Regions from separate parts of the Paenibacillus sp. YYML68 genome, predicted to be linked through region 2. Evidence: a T-box and tRNA genes for the amino acid it is inferred to sense, from the RefSeq annotation. Region 2 holds a T-box; the other holds one or more tRNA genes.
What was found. A T-box is a leader RNA that pairs with one kind of tRNA and senses whether it is charged. The one in region 2 lies ahead of tyrS (tyrosine--tRNA ligase), so its partner is inferred to be a tRNA-Tyr.
Positions count from the first base shown of each region.

Region 1 (3,928 bases), 1.2 Mb from region 2:
AAGGTGCCCGTACCGCAAACCGACACAGGTAGGCGAGCAGAGCATGCTAAGGCGCGCGGAAGAACTCTCGTTAAGGAACTCGGCAAAATGACCCCGTAACTTCGGGAGAAGGGGTGCCTCGGTAGGGTGAATAGCCCGAGGGGGCCGCAGTGAAAAGGCCCAAGCGACTGTTTAGCAAAAACACAGGTCTGTGCGAAGCCGCAAGGCGAAGTATACGGGCTGACGCCTGCCCGGTGCTGGAAGGTTAAGGGGAGCGGTTAGGAGTAATCCGAAGCTGTGAACCGAAGCCCCAGTAAACGGCGGCCGTAACTATAACGGTCCTAAGGTAGCGAAATTCCTTGTCAGGTAAATTCTGACCCGCACGAATGGCGTAACGACTTGGGCGCTGTCTCGACGAGAGATCCGGTGAAATTTTAATACCTGTGAAGATGCAGGTTACCCGCGACAAGACGGAAAGACCCCATGGAGCTTTACTGCAGCTTGATATTGGACTTTGGTACGATCTGTACAGGATAGGTGGGAGCCTGAGAAGCCGGAGCGCCAGCTTCGGTGGAGGCGCCGTTGGGATACCACCCTGATCGTATCGGAGTTCTAACCTGGTACCGTGAACCGGTATGGGGACAGTGTCAGGTGGGCAGTTTGACTGGGGCGGTCGCCTCCTAAAATGTAACGGAGGCGCCCTAAGGTTCCCTCAGAATGGTTGGAAATCATTCGCAGAGTGCAAAGGCATAAGGGAGCTTGACTGCGAGACAAACAGGTCGAGCAGGGACGAAAGTCGGGCTTAGTGATCCGGTGGTACCGTATGGAAGGGCCATCGCTCAACGGATAAAAGCTACCCTGGGGATAACAGGCTTATCTCCCCCAAGAGTCCACATCGACGGGGAGGTTTGGCACCTCGATGTCGGCTCATCGCATCCTGGGGCTGAAGTAGGTCCCAAGGGTTGGGCTGTTCGCCCATTAAAGCGGTACGCGAGCTGGGTTCAGAACGTCGTGAGACAGTTCGGTCCCTATCTGTCGCGGGCGTAGGAAATTTGAGAGGAGCTGTCCTTAGTACGAGAGGACCGGGATGGACGTACCGCTGGTGTACCAGTTGTTCCGCCAGGAGCACGGCTGGATAGCCAAGTACGGACGGGATAAGCGCTGAAAGCATCTAAGCGTGAAGCCCCCCTCAAGATGAGATTTCCCAATTCGTAAGACCCCTTGTAGACGACGAGGTTGATAGGTTCGGGGTGTAAGCGCGGTAACGTGTGTAGCTGACGAATACTAATCGGTCGAGGGCTTATCCTACAACGTTTACGAAGTAAACGTACTTCGTAAGCAAATGCTAATAATGAGCATCAGCGTGCTTAGTTTCGTATCCAGTTTTCAAGGCGCAAGTCTTGAAACAATGTTCCCTGATAGCTCAGTTGGTAGAGCACTCGACTGTTAATCGAGTTGTCACAGGTTCGAGTCCTGTTCGGGGAGCCATATGGAGAGGTGTCCGAGTGGCCGAAGGAGCACGATTGGAAATCGTGTAGGCGTCACAAGCGTCTCGAGGGTTCGAATCCCTCTCTCTCCGTAGCAAGTAAGGCCCGTTGGTCAAGGGGTTAAGACACCTCCCTTTCACGGAGGTAACAGGGGTTCGAATCCCCTACGGGTCACCAGTATGGAGGCTTAGCTCAGCTGGGAGAGCATCTGCCTTACAAGCAGAGGGTCGGCGGTTCGATCCCGTCAGCCTCCACCATACTAATATCGCGGGGTGGAGCAGCTCGGTAGCTCGTCGGGCTCATAACCCGAAGGCCGCAGGTTCAAATCCTGCCCCCGCAACCAAACTTCTCTGGATGAATATTCAGAAAGTATATTATCGCGGAGCCGTGGTGTAGAGGCCTAACATGCCTGCCTGTCACGCAGGAGACCGCGGGTTCGAATCCCGTCGGCTCCGCCATTAATTAACTCTTTACTTTTTGTAAAAAATGTTTTAGTATCAAGTGTACGGCTCGGTAGCTCAGATGGTAGAGCAGAGGACTGAAAATCCTCGTGTCGGCGGTTCGATTCCGTCCCGAGCCACCACCATTATGCCGCTGTAGCTCAATTGGTAGAGCAACTGACTTGTAATCAGTAGGTTGGGGGTTCAAGTCCTCTCGGCGGCACCAGCTTCATACGGAGGCTTAGCGAAGTGGCCAAACGCAGCAGACTGTAAATCTGTTCTCTGACGAGTTCGGTGGTTCGAATCCATCAGCCTCCACCACTTTTTTTAGGGGCATAGTTTAAGGGTAGAACAGCGGTCTCCAAAACCGTTAGTGTGGGTTCGATTCCTGCTGCCCCTGCCAATTAAATAGTATTATGGCGGTCGTGGCGAAGTGGCTAACGCATCGGATTGTGGCTCCGACATTCGAGGGTTCAATTCCCTTCGATCGCCCCATACTTACTTACTAGTGTACCATAATGGGGATTAGCCAAGCGGTAAGGCAACGGACTTTGACTCCGTCATGCCTAGGTTCGAATCCTAGATCCCCAGTTTATATGCGGAAGTGGCTCAGCGGTAGAGCATCGCCTTGCCAAGGCGAGGGTCGCGGGTTCGATTCCCGTCTTCCGCTCCATATTAGACATGGCGCCATAGCCAAGTGGTAAGGCAGAGCTCTGCAAAAGCTTTACCCCCAGTTCGAGTCTGGGTGGCGCCTCCATTCTTTGCCGGAGTGGCGGAATCGGCAGACGCACAGGACTTAAAATCCTGCGGTAGGTGACTACCGTACCAGTTCAAGTCTGGTCTTCGGCACCACTCCAAATTGATTATAATATGTGCCCTTAGCTCAGCTGGATAGAGCGTTTGACTACGAATCAAAAGGTCAGGAGTTCGAATCTCTTAGGGCACGCCACTAGCCGGTATGGCGGAACTGGCAGACGCGCGCGACTCAAAATCGTGAGGGAAACCGTGGGGGTTCAAGTCCCTCTACCGGCATTATAAAAGCTCATCAACGTAATAACGTTGATGAGCTTTTTAATATTAGTGACATATATAGTTGTTGTTACTTCGACTTCGCAACATCCAATAGCTTTGTTAGTGGCACGAGTTCATAGCCATCATCTTGCAGCTTTTCAATAATGCGTGGCAAAGCTTTCACCGTGCCACTCAGATCTTGCTTAGGGCCGCCTCCAGAGTGCTGTAATATGATAGCTCCAGATTTCACGCGCTTCAATATGTTAGCCGATACTTGCTCCGCTTTAAGCTGCTTCCAATCCAATGAATCTACATTCCAGTTCACAACTAAGTATCCATTGTTCTTCGCCCACAGCAGCTGACTTTCTGTTATTTCACCATAGGGTGGACGAATGAGCTTAGGAGCGTAGCCGATCATGGGCGACAATACATCCTCGGTTTGATTCACTTGAGCTGCAAAGCTTTCGTCCGACAGCTTCGTAAACAATTGATGAGAATACGAGTGGTTCCCTATGACATGACCTTCGTCTATCATGCGCTTGACGAGCTGTGGGTACTTTTCAGCTTGATTGCCGAGAAGGAAAAAGGTCGCTTTGACCTTGTAGGTTTTCAAAATATCTAGAACTTGTGCCGTATACTTAAGGTCAGGTGCATCGTCAAACGTTAATGCAACCTGCTTGGAGTTCGATGAGCCTTGCAGCTTGATAAATGCAGGATACTTACGGACGAGCTGCGCTAAGCTTAGCTGCTTATTCGTAGTAGCAGCTGTTTTACGGGCTGCCTCCGCCTCTTGAGCTGATTTCTGTTTGGCTTTGGTGGCTGTTGTGAGCTTGCTGTTCGTTGACTTCTTTGCCGCCTCGTGAGCTTCGGATGAGCCTTTAGAATGCGATGCTTCTTCAGCTACTGGGGTGGTTGAAACGTCCTCCTGCTTAGTCGGTGTAGGTATGGCTGCTGGAGGCTGGGTTGCTGCATTTACATTAGAATCATGTGCAGTTAATTTGCGATGAGGCG
Region 1 is NZ_BQYI01000001.1:4,274,569-4,278,496, reverse strand. It holds rRNA gene PAE68_RS19160 (23S ribosomal RNA) at 1-1,287, shown strand, start outside; tRNA gene PAE68_RS19155 (tRNA-Asn) at 1,392-1,467, shown strand; tRNA gene PAE68_RS19150 (tRNA-Ser) at 1,471-1,558, shown strand; tRNA gene PAE68_RS19145 (tRNA-Glu) at 1,569-1,643, shown strand; tRNA gene PAE68_RS19140 (tRNA-Val) at 1,648-1,723, shown strand; tRNA gene PAE68_RS19135 (tRNA-Met) at 1,733-1,809, shown strand; tRNA gene PAE68_RS19130 (tRNA-Asp) at 1,848-1,924, shown strand; tRNA gene PAE68_RS19125 (tRNA-Phe) at 1,974-2,049, shown strand; tRNA gene PAE68_RS19120 (tRNA-Thr) at 2,057-2,132, shown strand; tRNA gene PAE68_RS19115 (tRNA-Tyr) at 2,142-2,227, shown strand; tRNA gene PAE68_RS19110 (tRNA-Trp) at 2,236-2,309, shown strand; tRNA gene PAE68_RS19105 (tRNA-His) at 2,326-2,401, shown strand; tRNA gene PAE68_RS19100 (tRNA-Gln) at 2,426-2,497, shown strand; tRNA gene PAE68_RS19095 (tRNA-Gly) at 2,505-2,579, shown strand; tRNA gene PAE68_RS19090 (tRNA-Cys) at 2,590-2,663, shown strand; tRNA gene PAE68_RS19085 (tRNA-Leu) at 2,670-2,758, shown strand; tRNA gene PAE68_RS19080 (tRNA-Arg) at 2,779-2,855, shown strand; tRNA gene PAE68_RS19075 (tRNA-Leu) at 2,859-2,938, shown strand; gene PAE68_RS19070 (polysaccharide deacetylase family protein) at 3,006-3,928, opposite strand, start outside.
Region 1: it has a tRNA-Tyr gene. The T-box ahead of tyrS (tyrosine--tRNA ligase) is inferred to sense a tRNA for this amino acid. The anticodon was not compared.

Region 2 (3,928 bases):
GAAGTCGAGAATAAGCATTATCGCCATAGCGGCGGTTGTGCTTACAGGTGGAAGACGGTGTCACCCTCTATTAGATTTTGTTGCCGATAAGGACCGCGGCTGGTTCTTCCTGTCGGTTGCTTTCCTAGCTGGAAGCCATAAGCAAAGTCGGGCGCTTTCTCCACACGTTGCAGTACCACACCCATTCTATTTTAACGACAAAGGAGCCCATCATACATGGCACGTTACACAGGTCCTAAATTTAAATTGAGCCGCCGCCTCGGCATTTCCCTGAGCGGTACTGGCAAAGAATTGAAACGTCCTTTCCCTCCAGGTCAGCATGGCCCGGGTCAACGCAAGAAGCTGTCCGGCTACGGTGTACAGCTTCAGGAGAAGCAGAAGCTTCGCCATATGTACGGCTTGAACGAGAAGCAGTTCCGCAACCTGTTCGACAAAGCTTCCAAGCTGCAAGGTATCGCGGGTGAGAACTTCATGTTCCTGCTTGAGAGCCGTCTGGACAACCTCGTATACCGTCTTGGTCTGTCCAACTCCCGTGCAGGCGCGCGTCAGCTCGTCGCTCACGGTCACGTTACAATCAACGGCAAGAAGGTTGACATTCCTTCTTACCTCGTAAGCATCGGCGACATCATCGGTCTTCGTGAAAGAAGCCGCAGCCTGTCCGCTGTCAAGGAAGCACTGGCGAACCGCCACCACATTCCGTCCTACGTTGAATTCAACGAGAGCGCAATGGAAGGCAAGTTCGTTCGTCTGCCAGAGCGTGCTGAGCTGTCCCAAGACATCGATGAGAAGCAAATCGTCGAGTTCTACAGCCGTTAATATCGAAGAACCGTTCCCGACTCGGGAACGGTTTTTTTTGTGGATGGATCGATGCTGGATGCCAAGCTGGCAAAACCAATAAGCCTTCCGTAACACCTGCTCTCGCGAGGTGCCGGGAAGGCTTATTGTCGTTGCTTCGGCCTACCAACCTTCAGACCGACGCCTGATGTTGTTCATCCGAGTTCAACGGATGATTAGCCGAGCTTAATACGGGCGAACTTCCGCTTGCCTACCTGCACAATATCACCGTCCGCGAGCGTTAGCTCGGCATTCGGATCATCGACCTTCTCCTCGTTCACCTTCATCGCTCCCTGCTGTACGCTGCGGCGCGCCTCGCTGCCAGATGCTTGCAGTCCGAGCGTAACTAGCAGCTTCGCGGCGCGAATGGTGCCGTTCTCAAGAGCGTCCAGAGGAAGCACGACCTCCTCGATATCAGTCGGGAGCGCACGCTGCTGGAACACCGTCACGAAGTGCTGCTGCGCCTCCTCGGCCGCCTGCTCACCGTGATACATACGCACGAACGTGTACGCCAGACGCATTTTCGCATCGCGGGGATGAACAGTTCCGTCCTCGATGCCGCTGCGCAGCTGCGCAAGCTCATCATTGCTCAAGTCCGTAGCCAGCTCATAATACTTGAGCATCAGCTCGTCCGGAACGGACATCGACTTGCCGTATATTTCGTTCGGTGCCTCGTCGATACCGATGTAGTTGCCCAGACTCTTCGACATCTTGTTGACGCCGTCCAGTCCCTCCAGCAGCGGGTTCATGATGGCGACCTGCGTCGGAACACCGTATTCCTTCTGGAGCGTGCGGCCCATCAGCAGGTTGAACTTCTGGTCGGTGCCTCCGAGCTCAATGTCGCTCTTCAGTGCGACCGAATCGTAACCCTGCATGAGCGGGTAGAAAAATTCGTGGATATGAATCGGCAGTCCCGAGCCGTAACGCTTCGAGAAGTCGTCACGCTCCAGCATGCGAGCAACCGTAACCTTCGCCGACAGTTGTACGACGTCAGCGAACGTCATCGGGCCGAGCCATTGCGAGTTGAAGTATAGCTCTGTTTTGCTCTCGTCCAAAATTTTGTAAATCTGCTTCTGGTACGTCTCGGCGTTGCGCTTCACATCGTCCTCGGTCAGCTGCTTACGCGTCTCCGACTTGCCTGTCGGATCACCAATGCGGCCCGTGAAGTCGCCAATGATCAGCTGAACCTGATGGCCAAGCTCCTGAAATTGACGCAGCTTATGAAGCACGACCGTATGACCGACATGAATGTCTGGTGCGGACGGGTCAAGCCCGAGCTTCACCTTCAGCGGCGTGCCTGTTGCGACGGAGTCGATCACCTTCTGCCGAAGCTCGTCCTCCGGTACGATCTCAATGACGCCGCGCCGGATCGTCTCCAGCTGACGGTTTACTTCCTCCTGCTGCTGTACGGTAAGCTGTTCCCATTTGGTTTCCATTCCTTATTCCTCCTCCTATGATATAGCGGGTGTACACGCCCTACATGACAAAAAAAGCCCTCTCATCCACAAAGGGACGAGAAGGCTATGCTCGCGGTACCACCCTAATTAAAGCCGGTCCACATGGGACGGCTCTCACTCACATCGATAACGGGAACAACCCGATCGGAAGCTACTGAAACTGCGCTCTGGCTTAAGCCGTGCGCCTTCGTTCCCCTCCGCTGCTCCGGACTGTAATTCGAGACAAGCTCAGCACCGGTTCACACCTCCCACCGACTCTCTGCAAGCTGCATGCGTTGACTCTACTGCGCGTCCATCGTAGCATTTCACGTATTCGTCCTACCAGCCGCATCAAGCTCGAACGATATGCCGAGGATGCGCTCGTCTCATTTAACCACAATGCTGCTTCGATTGTCAAACGTTGTCTGCTCATAGCGACGGTCTCCCGCCCTACCAGCTCCTGCCGCACAGCAGGAGTGTCGAAGCATGTCCAGCTTGACGCATTGTGCTATAATAGTTAGGAATGTTTAGCCAATCAGGAGGAACCTGTTTACATGGACATGGATCATAAGGATAACTCAACCAAGCAAAGCAGCACTCATAAGAGAAGCTCCAAGGCTAGCAAGGCAAAAAAAATAGCGCTGCAAATCGGTAAGTATACGCTTATTACGTTCAAATGGCTGTTCATTATCGGCATCATCTGCGGCTTTCTCGCAGGCGGAGCTGCGTTCGGCTATGTGACCGCCCTTGTGAAGGACGATCCGATCCGCGACAAGGAGACGATGCTGAAGCAGATGAACGAGGATGCGCTGACCGGCTTCGTCTATTTCCGCGATCATACGATTGTCGGACAGCTACGCACCGAGGAGGACCGGCGTCTGGCTGGACTTAGCGATATTCCTCAGGTCGTGCTCGACGCCGTATTCGCCATCGAGGATAACAATTTCTACAACCATCCCGGTATCGACTTCAAGGGTACGGCACGTGCCGTTGTGCAGAAGGTGCTCAACCAGGATGTGCAGACTGGCGGCAGCACGATTACGCAGCAGCTGGCAAGACGCGTATTCCTGTCGCTGGAGAAGGCGGACAGCCGTAAGGCGAAGGAGATCTTCCTGTCGCTGCGTCTCGAGCGTATGATGTCGAAGGACGAAATTTTGCTTGCCTATCTCAACAAAATTCCGTACGGCAACGGCTCATCCGGCTACAACGTATACGGCATCAAGGCGGCAGCCAAAGGCATCTTCAATATCGAGGACTTGAGCCAAATTAATCTAGCTCAAGCGGCTTACCTCGCCGGCCTGCCGCAGCTGCCAAGCAATTACTCCGCGTTCAGCAGCAAGGGTGAATTCGACGGAGCCGCCTTCAAGCGGGCGGTCACGCGTCAACAGCTCGTGCTGCGCCGCATGCTGGAGGAAGGTAAAATTACGTCGCTGCAATACGAGGAAGCGCTGCAGTTCGATCTGAAGAGCACGCTCGCCGAGCGGGTCAAGAAAGCATACTCTACCTATCCATACTTGATGATCGAGGTGGAGAAGGAAGCCGCCAAGGCGCTGCTGAAGGTGGAGAATCCGGAGCTCGATCCACAGAAGCACGCCGATACATATGCTGAGGCGCTGAAGAGCATGCAGTCGAAGCTGAGCCGGGGCGGCTACCATGTG
Region 2 is NZ_BQYI01000001.1:3,099,841-3,103,768, forward strand. It holds gene rpsD (30S ribosomal protein S4) at 217-816, shown strand; gene tyrS (tyrosine--tRNA ligase) at 1,011-2,270, opposite strand; T-box leader at 2,340-2,599, opposite strand; gene PAE68_RS14075 (transglycosylase domain-containing protein) at 2,825-3,928, shown strand, end outside.